One region of the Curtobacterium sp. LFS079 genome, then DNA from elsewhere that is predicted to be linked to it. Evidence: riboswitches for the same ligand, from Rfam matches in the RefSeq annotation. Region 1 holds a riboswitch; the other holds the start of a gene.
What was found. A riboswitch is a leader RNA that binds a small molecule or an ion and turns the genes downstream of it on or off. The one in region 1 is predicted to bind thiamine pyrophosphate.

Region 1 (5,498 bases):
AACGCACGGTCCCGACGGGGACGCCCATGGCGCCGGCGATGCCCTCATAACCAAGGTCCGCCCAGGCGTAGAGAAGAAGGGTTTCGCGGTCGATCGCCGGCATGGCCTTGAGGCGCTTGGCCAGTTTGGCCATGGCAGCCGAGGCATCCACCTGCGCCGCCACGCCATCGGTGCTGTCCACCCCGGCTTCACGCGGTGCGGAGCGTGCCATTGCTTTCAGCAAGCGGGCCTCGGCGCGGTGGTGCCGGCGCAGCAGGTTGGTGGCGATGCCGAACAGCCACGGCCGCGCGTCTTCCCAACGCTCGTCGAAGGAAGCCAGGCACTCAAAGGCGACAAGGAAAGTCTCCGAGGTGACGTCGTCGGCCACGAAATCACCCGCGCGCCGGGCCGCATAGCGGTAGATGACCGGGGCGTGCCTGTCGTAGAGCACGGCGAACTCGGCGGGGCTGTCCCGCGAGCGCCTGATGATGTCTCTGTCTGTGTTCACACCTTGTATTGCCCGGTGCCGCAGAAAAGGTTCACGGAAACTCAGTCTGCCCCTTAGAACACGAAGTTCCAGGTGCCGGCCGCAACGGCCGCCAGCACAGCCGCGGCGGAGATGAGCACCCCGCCCAGCAGCACCCACACGTCCAGCAGCGAGTACGTCGATTGCCGGGCCCACGTCCGGGCGGAGCCGCCGAAGCCCCGGGCTTCCATGGTTACCGCCAGCCGCGAGGCCCGGCGCACGGCCTGGACCAGCAGGCCGAAGCTCTGGCCGAGGGTGGCGCGCAGCCGTTGCAAGGGACTGCCGTGCGAACCAACCCCGCGGGCCCTGCGGGCCATCCCGATGGTTTGCCATTCCTCGGCCATGAGCCCTACCAGGCGCATCGCCGCCAGGGTCCCCAGCACGAAGCGGTGCGGCAGCTTCGCTTTCTGCGCCAGGGCGTCGGCGAGGTCGGTCGGGTCGGTGCAGCTCATCAGCAGGACCGCCGGCAGGGCGATCGCCAGCCCGCGCAGCATGAACCCAAGCCCCAGCTGAAGAGAGCCTTCGCTGATGGACCAGATGCCGACGTCGAGCAGTGTCCTTCCGCTGTCCGCCGACAGGATCGCGGTGCTCCAGCCGCCCAGGGCCGCCGCGAGGATGAGCGGCCAGCCGCGTTGCCACAAGAGCCGCAGGGTCAGGCCGACCAGCGGGAACAGGGCGAACTCCGCGAGCAGGGCGGTGGACGCGGAGACCCAGTCGATGGACAGCGCCAGCACCAGGGTGATCGCAAAGACGGCCATGAACTTCACCAGCGGGTTGGCCCGGGTGAGGAGGGCGTGGTTGCCGTGCAGGCTCATGACCTCCCTCATGCCGCACCCGCCTCCGTATAGGCCGCAGCTGCGGAGTCGAGCCGCATTTCGGTGCCGCCCAGCACCGCACTGAATTCCTGGTCATGGGTCACGGAGACAACGGCGGTTCCGGCGTCGAGCAGTTCGGACAGGAAGGACGCGAGTTCGGCCCAGGTGTTGGCGTCCTGGCCGAAGGTCGGCTCGTCCAGCACCAACACCTTGGGGCTCGCCGCCAGCACCGTGGCCACGGACAGCCTGCGCTTCTCGCCGCCGGAGAGCGTGTAGGGGTTGGCGTCCACCAGGTGCGTCAGGCGCAGGCGCTCAAGCAGTTCATCGACACGTTCCTCCCCGTGCCCCAGATGCCGCGGCCCGAACATGAGCTCATCCAGCACCCGGCCCGTGACGAACTGGTGCTCCGGCTCCTGGAACACGGTCCCGATCCGCGAAATCAGCTGCTGCGCCTTCCACGTGTAGGGGTCGCTTCCGGCGCCGTTGGAAAGCGCGACGCCGGCGCCCACCTTCCCGGCCACCGGCGCCAGCAGCCCGGCGAGGGTCAGCGCGAAGGTGGACTTGCCCGCGCCGTTGGGTCCGGTGATGGTGAGTGCCTGGCCGGCGACTACGTCGGCATTGAGGCCGGACTGCGCCGGGACGGGCGGAATGGTCTTGAAGCCGCGGCGGCGCGGGCGCTCCCGGGAAACAGCAAGGTCCTCCGCGCTGAGGAGGAGCCCGCCGGCGTCCCCGTGTGCCCCTTTTTCCGTCCGTGCCCGGGTGGCCGGCACATACCCCGGGACCCAGACGCCGGCGGCGGCCAGCATGTCGCGGGCCTGTTCCAGCACGGCGTCCGGCGGGCCGTCCAGCAGCACCGCGGGCTCGGAGGAGCTTCCGGGCTGCAGCACCACGATCCGGTCCACCAGATCCTTCCACACGGACACCCGGTGCTCCACCACCACCAGCGTGGCACCGGTCTTGTTCAAGCAGCGCCCGACGGCGTCCCGCACCTCCAGTACCCCGGCCGGGTCCAGGTTCGCCGTCGGTTCGTCCAGCAGGATCAGCCCGGGGCGCATCGCCAGGATGCCGGCGAGCGCCAGGCGCTGCTTCTGCCCTCCGGAGAGGGCCGACGTCGGGTGGTCGATCGCGAAGCCGGCCAGCCCGACGTCGTCGAGTGCCTCGTGCACGCGCGCCCAGATGTCGCCGGGCGGCACGGCCAGGTTCTCGGCGCCGAAGGCGACGTCGTCACCGAGGCGCGAGAGGACCACCTGGGTCTCCGGGTCCTGCTGCATGAGTCCGGCCCGGCCGCGGCTGTCCTGCGGCCGGGCGCCGTCGATCAGCAGCGAGCCGGTTTCGTCGGCGTCGTCCTCGCCGCCCAGTACCCCCGCAAGGGCGTGGAGCAGCGTGGACTTGCCGGCGCCCGACGGGCCCAGCAGCAGCACCCGCTCACCCGGTGCGATGTCCAGGTCAAGGCCATGGACGGCCTGGGCGGTGCGGCCGGCGTGCCGCCAGCCCCAGCCGCGTGCGGAAACGGCAGCGGCGCGGACGCCGGCTTCACTGGACGGCATCAGGAGAAGACGGGCTCCGTGGCGGCCTTCCGGGACGCGAAGGAGCTGAGCACACCGGTCTTGGCCAGGCCGCGGGTGGCGATCCAGGAGAGGCCGCCCGCGATCACGGCACCGGAGATCGCGCAGAACACGATGTAGGCGAGCTTGTCGCCGGCCTCGTACGCGATGTTCCAGCCCCACGGCATGAAGGAGTCGTTCAGGCCGCAGAACAAGCCTGCGCCAGCACCCGCCAGCAGCGATGCGGGCAGGTTGAACTTCTTGTATATGAGTGCCGCGAACACCAGCTCGGCGCCGAGGCCCTGGAGCACGCCGGAGATCAGCACGGTGGTGCCGTACTGCGAGCCCATGATCAGCTCGCCGGTGGCGGCAACGGTTTCGCAGAAGAGCGCCGCGCCCGGCTTGCGGATGATGAGCATGCCAAGCACGGCCGGAATCATCCAGCCGCCGGCGTAGAGGCCGCTGGAAGGCGGGTAGACGAAGACCGGGGCGAGCAGGTTGGCGCCCTGGTCCCAGGCCCAGAAGATCACGCCGCCCGCGACGGCGATCAGTGCCGCCACCACGATGTCCACCACGCGCCAGGTGTAGCCGGTCTTACTGGAAGCCGGCGTCGAAGAAATACCAGTCATTGTGTCCTCCTGAGGAACAGGAGGGGAAAGTGTCGCCCGGCCCTTGTTTCCCGGCCACCGGTCACTCTGAGAACTCGACTCCCTTGCGCCGGTACTAACCGGATCAGGTTCGAGGGTCTGCGGTGTTCCGCACTCTCAGCGCCCTTCCTTCGTTCTGCTGCTGCAGCCCGACGGCGGCGCTCCCCTGTCGTTATCAATTGCCCTTTTGGGCGTGCTCCAGTTTACACCCGGGCCTTTACCGGGCCCCTTCCGGGCGTTTTCGGGGCAGGGCGGACGGTCACATTGGCGCGGGGGTGCCTGGGCCTTGCACATTCTGCTGGATCACCCTGCTGGATAACCGAGGCTTGACCGCACCGTGGCCTGCAATGGTGCGGGTACGGTGGAGTGACTGCAGGTGTGATCCAGCAGAATCGTCACGAGGAGAGCAGGGAGCGTCCATGGCGGAAGACAATTCGCCCGGGAACACCGGGGCGCCCGGCACCGCGTCAGGTACAGCGCCCGGCACCGCGCCCGAGCCGCGGCTGGCGGCGAGCGTGATCCTGCTGCGGGACGGCGCCGACGGCCCGGAAGTCTTCGTCCAGCACCGGGTGTCCACCATGGATTTCGCGGCCGGAATGGTGGTGTTCCCCGGCGGCCGGGTGGACGCCGTCGACGGCAGCGGCTGGAAGTTCGCGGACGGGCTCGTACGGCAGCACGCGCAGGTGTGGCGCCGCTGCAGCATCGCGGCCGCAGACCCCGGCACGGCAGAGCACAACGCGGGCCGGGTCCTTGCCGCGGCGCTGCGCGAAGTCCAGGAAGAGGCGGGACTGCAGCTGGACGCAAGCCTGATGCGGCCGTGGGCCAACTGGGTCACCCCGGCGGACCAGCCTAAGCGCTTCGACACCTACTTCTACCTGGCTGCACCCGGGCCGGAGGACGAGGCCCGGCACCAGACCACCGAGGCCTGGCAGTCATTGTGGATGCCGGTGCGCGGAATCCTTGGCGGCGAGGCCGCGGGCGCCCTCAAGCTGATGCCACCCACCCTGGTGCTGTTGGAGGAACTGCTCCGGCTCGGCAGCACGGAAGCCTGCCTCGCCGTAGAACGGGACATCACTCCGGTTCGCCCGGAACCGGGTGCGCTCAAGGCCTTCTTCGAGCGCCGCCGCCAGTCCCCGGCAGCCGAATAGGGTTAGGCTGGGGTTCGGTCCTGTTTCCTCCCGCAAGGAGCCCCGGAATGAACATCTTTTTCAAACTGCTTGGCGCCGGCATCGGCATGGGCGCAGGATTCGTGGCCACCAAGCTGGTCAACGGCGTGTGGGAAAAGACCACCGGAAACAAACCGCCCAAGGGCCACGACGACATGGAAACCAGCCTGCGTTCAGCCCTTGCCTTCGCACTGGTCTCCTCTTCGGTCACTGCCATCATCCAGGTGCTGACCAGCCGCGCCACGCAGCGCGCCATCACCCGTTTCGCCAAGACCCCGGACATTACCTAGGTAGTTCCCACGGGTGGCGCTCTGGCACGCCGGGCGATTCACGTAGATTGCACCGCGGGCTGAACAAGCTCGATTCGCAGTCTTAGACCGGGTTCTGGGCCAGATCGGCGGCGCCGATGGAGGCGGCGAGCGGGCCCAGGAAAGCGGCCCGCAGCGTTGGGCGGAAGCGCGGCGGGGTGAATTCGATGGCTTCGAAGGCGCCTTGGGCGATCGCCAGGAACCGAGGGTCTGTGCCGAGCCCTCCACCCAGCAGCACGGTGGCCGGATTCAAGGCGTCGGCGATAAGTGAGATTCCCGGACGAGATGGGCAGCGGTGGCCTCGACGACGGCCCGCGCGGCGGGGTTGGTAAGGTCGCCCCGGGCGCCGTGCCGGCGGGCGCGGCGTCCGTGGTTGACAGTGAAGTTGTGATGGCGAATGCGAGTCCCCGGGACGCCGCCGACTGGCAACGGTCGTAGCTCGGCGACGTCCCGGGGACGGTTGGAGGTCCTCAACCGCGCCGGAGGACTCCGGTCTTCGCGATGCGGCCGAGC
Region 2 (5,498 bases), on a different contig from region 1:
GCCCTCTGCGAGCGCCGTCGCAGCCCACTGGCTGCGCGGCACCACTTCGGCGTTGCGGGCGACGGCGACGCCGATCTTGCGTCCGTCCGTGGCCTGGCCGCTGGTGTCAAGTGCGCGGCCGGTCAGTTCCGTGACGAGGGTTGTGACCGAGGCGCCGTCGCCGATGGAACGGTGGTCCCCGTTGAGTTTGATGTTCATGCGTGGTCCTTGATGGCGGATGGTGCGGTGTGGAGCGGGTGGGAGAAACGGTCGGGGGCGAACTTGCTCCAGCGTTCGTCACTGCGGTTGTCCATGAGGCCCACGCAGATGGCAGCGGCAGCCGGGGTGAGCAGGACGCCGTGGCGGAAGAACCCGGTGGCGACGATCAGGCCGGGCACCGGGCCGCCATGCGGACCGCCAACCCGTCCCAGCAGCGGCGCGTTGTCCGGGGTCCCGGGCCGGGCGCGGGCGGTGCATTCGAGCAGTTCCAGCTCGGCGACGGCGGGCAGCAGCACCTGGGCGTCGCGGAGCAGCTGGTACACCCCGCCGGCCGACACAGCGATGGCGGAGCTGGGCCCGTCCTCGCGCTGGCTTGCCCCGATCACCACGGTGCCGTCTTCGCGCGGGACGATGTATACGGGCACGCCGCGGACCAGGCCACGGACCGTGGCCGTGAGCAGTGGCTGCAGATGCCCTGGCACCCGGAGGCGCAGGATGTCTCCGTACACCGGCCGCAGGGGCAGGGCGAGTCCGTCCGGCAGGCCTTCCAGCGCGGAGGCGGCCAGGCCGTTGGCGACCACGGTTTCCGTGGCCAGGACCCGGGTGCCGTCAGCCAGGAGCACCCCGGCCACGTCGCCGTCCTCCCACAGGAGCCCTGACGCCGCAGTGTTGAGCAGGAAACCGTCCACGAGGCCGTCGAACCCCGCCGCGTCGACCCAGCTGCGGTCTCCCGGTGAGTGCCGGGCCAGGCTTTCGAGGATGGCCGCGGCAAGCCTGCGCGGGTCCACCTGGTGGTCCCCTGGGATGTCGAAAGCGCAGGAAATCTGCGGGCTGAGCAGGGGTTCGCGTTCGCGGGCTTCACGCAGCGGCAAGGCCTGGATCTCCAGGCCGAGGCCCAGTTGGACGTCCCGCAGGTCGGCGAACGCCCGGCGGTCAGCGGCGTCCGCACCGACGGCGAGGGTCGGCGTCGTGCGGTATCCGGTACCGGCCGCATCGGAGGGCAGTCCGCGCACAAATGCGGGCCACAGCTGCGAGGAGGCAAGCATCAGCTCAAGGAGGTCTTCCTCCTGGTAGTGCAGCTCGCTCACCGGTGCCAGCATGCCTGCCGCGGCAAAGGTGGCGCCGGTCGCGGGCGCGGGGTCGATGACCACAACGGAGCGCCCCGAGCGGCGGGCTTCATGGGCGATGCCGAGGCCGATGATGCCCGCGCCGATGACCGCGACGTCGGCAGTGATGGCAGGATTCCGGGGTGCCGGGTGAAGTGTGTCCATGGGCCCTTCCCTACGCCGGCATTAACCGGATCAGGTCAAGCGGTCGGCGCTGAAGCCCTCTCAGCCGGACGGTCTCATTACGACGGTCGCGGCTCCCGCAGTACCAGCCCAGTTTAGGGGAACTACTCTGGTTTCCATGACCCAGCATGTTCTGCACACCACTGCCCGCCTCTACCTGTGCACCGATGCCCGGAAGAAGCAGGGCGATTTCGAGCAATTCGTCGACGCCGCGTTCGAAGGCGGAGTGGACATCATCCAGCTCCGCGACAAGACGATCGAAGCAGCCGAGGAGCTTGAACTCCTGGAGGTCCTGCACGCGGTGGCCCAGCGCCACGGCCGGCTCTGGGCCGTCAACGACCGGGCGGACATCGCGTCCCTTTCCGGGGCTCCCGTGTTCCATATCGGCCAGAAGGACCTGCCGCTGCGCGCGGCGAGGAAGCTGCTGCATGATCCCACCGTGATCGGCCTGTCGACCCACACGCCGGAACAGGTTGACGCCGCGATCGCCGCGTCCCCGGGCCGCAGCGGCCTGGACTACTTCTGCGTTGGCCCGGTCTGGGCGACGCCGACCAAGCCGGGCCGGGACGCCGTCGGGCTGGATCTGGTCAAGTACGCCGCGAGTGCGGTACGTGCCGCGGACGAGGAACGCGTGGGCGGGGTGCAGCTGCCGTGGTTCGCGATCGGCGGCATTGACCACAGCAATGTTGAGCAGGTGGTGCAGGCCGGTGCCGGCCGGATCGTAGTGGTGCGGGCGATCACCGAAGCAAGCGACCCGACGGCGGCCGCCAAGTCACTGCTCGCAGCCCTGCCGGACACGTGAGGGGCCTGCAGTCACAATCCGTTGAATGACGACGGCGGCCGCCGCCCCGGGTGCTTTTGGCACCTCGGGCGACGGCCGCCGTCGTTGTTTCAGCGGACGAGCTCAGGCACCGTAGCGGGCGCCTTCGGGCTTGGACTCCTGGTTCTATCCCCCACCCGCCACACTAGACGCACTGGCACCACCAGGAAACAGCCTCTGCTCCCCATTGACGCGGGACGCAATGCTAGGTCGCCCGGCGTCGTTTCCAGCCCTATTCGGATCGGTTACCCTGACTTTCGTGTCACATCACCGGATAACCCCGAATGTCAGTGAAACGTCGAACCAGCTGGCGGAGGCACTGGCTGCCCTGAGGACGGAACTCGAACTGCCCGGGGACTATCCGCATGACGCTATCGCCGAGGCAAAGGAGGCGGTGGCCCGGCACACCCTGCCTCCGCTCGACCTCGACCACATTCCCTTCGTGACCATCGATCCTGCCGGCTCCACCGACCTGGACCAGGCACTGCACATCGAACGCTCCGGGGAGGGCTACAAGGTCTTCTACGCCATTACCGACGTTCCCTCCTTCGTGTCCCCCGGCGGCGCCCTGGACGAGGAGACGCGGCACCGCGGCCAGACCTTCTACGCTCCGGACGGGCGGATCCCGCTGCACCCCGAGGTGATCAGTGAGCAGGCCGGCAGCCTGCTGGCCGGGCAGCGCTGCGGAGCGTTTGTGTGGGAGTTCGCCCTGGATGCCGCGGCGGAGGTCCAGTCCGCGCTGGTCCGGCGGGCCAGTGTCCGCAGCCGGGCGAAGCTCAACTACCACGATGTCCAGGCCGAGATCGATGCCGGCACCGCTGCGCCCGTCCTGCAGTTGCTCAAGGAGGTCGGCCTGAAGCGCGTGGAACTGGAACGCCGCCGCGGAGGCGCCAGCCTGAACATGCCGGAGCAGGAGATCGCGCCCCTGCCGATGGGCGGTTACCGCATCGTGGCCGCGCCGCCGCTGCCGGTGGAGGACTGGAACGCCCAGATTTCACTGATGACCGGCATGGCGGCCGCGGAGCTGATGCTGGACGGCAAAGTGGGAATCCTGCGCACCATGCCGTCTCCGGACGAACGCTCCCTGCTGCATTTCAAGCGCCAGACGGCGGCACTTGGCAAACCGTGGAAGGACGGCGCCGGGGGCATCAGCTACGGCGAATACCTCCGCACCCTGGACGCCACCGACCCCAAGCAGCTGGCCATCCTGCATTCGGCGGGCATGCTGTTCCGCGGCGCGGGTTACACCCCCTTCGACGGCGATGTCCCCGAGGAGGTGCTGCAGTCCGCCATCGGCGCCCCCTACGCCCACGCCACCGCCCCGTTGCGGCGCCTGATCGACCGCTTTGTCCTGGTGATCTGCGAGGCCCTGAGCAACGGCAGCGGAATTCCGGCGTGGGCCCGCGAGGCGCTGCCGGCGCTGCCGGCCATCATGGCCGCATCGGACCAACTGGCCGCCAGGCTCGAACGGCTGGCCTTGGACACCGTGGAGGCGGCGCTGCTGGTGAGCCATGTGGGCGAAGAGTTCGACGCCGTCGTCATCTCCGGTTCCAAACCAAACGGCACCAAACCGAACGGCACCAAACCGAACGGCAGCAACGGCAACGGGAACGGGAACGGGAACGGCCGCCCCTCCGGCGTCGTGCAGATTGCCGAACCCGCGGTCACCGCCCGCTGCGAGGGTGAGATGGACGCCGGGACAAAAGTCCGCGTGCGGCTGCTGGCCGCCGACATCAACACCCGGCAGATTTCCCTTGAGCTGATCGGCTGAGGAGCCGTCTTCAGCGGGCAAACCGTAGAAACCGGTACACTTGACCCGTAGTAATGGATGCCCGGTCGTTGATTCATTTCCTTTTTGACTCAACAAGCCCGCACCTACGCGATCTTGAGATTTGCCCGCTGGTCACCAGTGCCAGTATTCAGATAGCCCGCGATCGGCTTCCACTGGACCTGCTTGCGCCCGTCCGTGCTCCGGAACGGCTCCGCCGGAACCGTTGAGCATGCAGCGCAGCCCAAATGAATAAGGAAACTCCCCCGTGAGTGAATTGCACACCCATGAAGTCCTGAGTGACGGCAACGAATCGATCGAGCCCGAGGAAACCATCACCTCGGACGAAACACCCCACGAGATCGAAGAAAAATCCTTCGCCGACTTCAACGTCCGTGCCGACATCGTGGAATCGCTGGCCGACGCCGGCATCACCCACCCCTTCCCCATCCAGGCCATGACCCTTCCGGTCGCCTTGGGCGGGCATGACATCATCGGCCAGGCCAAGACCGGTACCGGCAAGACCCTCGGCTTCGGCATCCCGGCCCTGCAGCGCGTCGTCGGCCCGAGCGACGCCGGCCATGACAAGCTCGCGGTTCCCGGCGCGCCCCAGGCCCTGGTGATTGTTCCTACCCGCGAACTCGCCGTCCAGGTGGCCAACGATCTCCAGACCGCGTCCCGGAAGCGCAACGCGCGCATCGCTACGATCTACGGCGGCCGTGCTTACGAGCCGCAAATCGAAGCCTTGCAGAAGGGAGTCGAGGTGGTTGTCGGTACTCCCGGCCGCCTGATCGACCTCTACAAGCAGAAGCACCTGAGCCTCAAGAACGTTCGCATGGTGATTCTCGACGAAGCAGACGAAATGCTGGACCTCGGCTTCCTTCCCGACGTCGAGACCCTGATTGCCGGTACCCCCGCCGTCCGCCAGACCCTGCTGTTCTCGGCCACCATGCCCGGCCCGGTCATCGCGATGGCCCGCCGCTACATGACGCAGCCCACCCACATCCGCGCAGCCGACCCCAACGACGAGGGCCTCACCAAGCGCGACATCCGCCAGCTGATCTACCGCGCGCACAGCATGGACAAGACCGAGGTCGTCTCCCGCATCCTGCAGTCGAAGGGACGCGGACGGACCATCATCTTCACCAAGACGAAGCGCACGGCGGCGAAGGTGGCCGAGGAACTCGTGGACCGCGGCTTCGCGGCCGCCGCCATCCACGGCGACCTCGGGCAGGGCGCCCGTGAACAGGCCCTGCGCGCCTTCCGCAACAACAAGGTCGACGTGCTGGTGGCCACCGACGTCGCCGCCCGCGGCATCGACGTCGAAGACGTCACGCACGTCATCAACTACCAGTGCGTAGAAGACGAGAAGATCTACCTGCACCGCGTCGGCCGCACCGGCCGCGCCGGCAACAAGGGCACC

Region 2: it holds a riboswitch for thiamine pyrophosphate, as region 1 does, so the genes downstream of both, ACNQPB_RS16600 (FAD-dependent oxidoreductase) here and ACNQPB_RS13185 (ECF transporter S component) in region 1, are expected to answer to the same signal.

What each region holds. Positions count from the first base shown of each region.
Region 1 covers NZ_JBFPFO010000007.1:81,492-86,989, forward strand. The annotation lists gene ACNQPB_RS13170 (RNA polymerase sigma factor) at 1-487, opposite strand, end outside; gene ACNQPB_RS13175 (energy-coupling factor transporter transmembrane component T family protein) at 541-1,332, opposite strand; gene ACNQPB_RS13180 (ABC transporter ATP-binding protein) at 1,329-2,867, opposite strand; gene ACNQPB_RS13185 (ECF transporter S component) at 2,867-3,493, opposite strand; TPP riboswitch at 3,556-3,689, opposite strand; gene ACNQPB_RS13190 (NUDIX hydrolase) at 3,931-4,659, shown strand; gene ACNQPB_RS13195 (DUF4235 domain-containing protein) at 4,707-4,967, shown strand; gene ACNQPB_RS13200 (hypothetical protein) at 5,050-5,238, opposite strand; gene ACNQPB_RS13205 (hypothetical protein) at 5,253-5,423, shown strand; gene ACNQPB_RS13210 (glycoside hydrolase family 1 protein) at 5,456-5,498, opposite strand, start outside.
Region 2 covers NZ_JBFPFO010000012.1:16,586-22,083, reverse strand. The annotation lists gene thiS (sulfur carrier protein ThiS) at 1-198, opposite strand, end outside; gene ACNQPB_RS16600 (FAD-dependent oxidoreductase) at 195-1,469, opposite strand; TPP riboswitch at 1,460-1,578, opposite strand; gene thiE (thiamine phosphate synthase) at 1,606-2,289, shown strand; gene ACNQPB_RS16590 (RNB domain-containing ribonuclease) at 2,567-4,078, shown strand; gene ACNQPB_RS16585 (DEAD/DEAH box helicase) at 4,344-5,498, shown strand, end outside.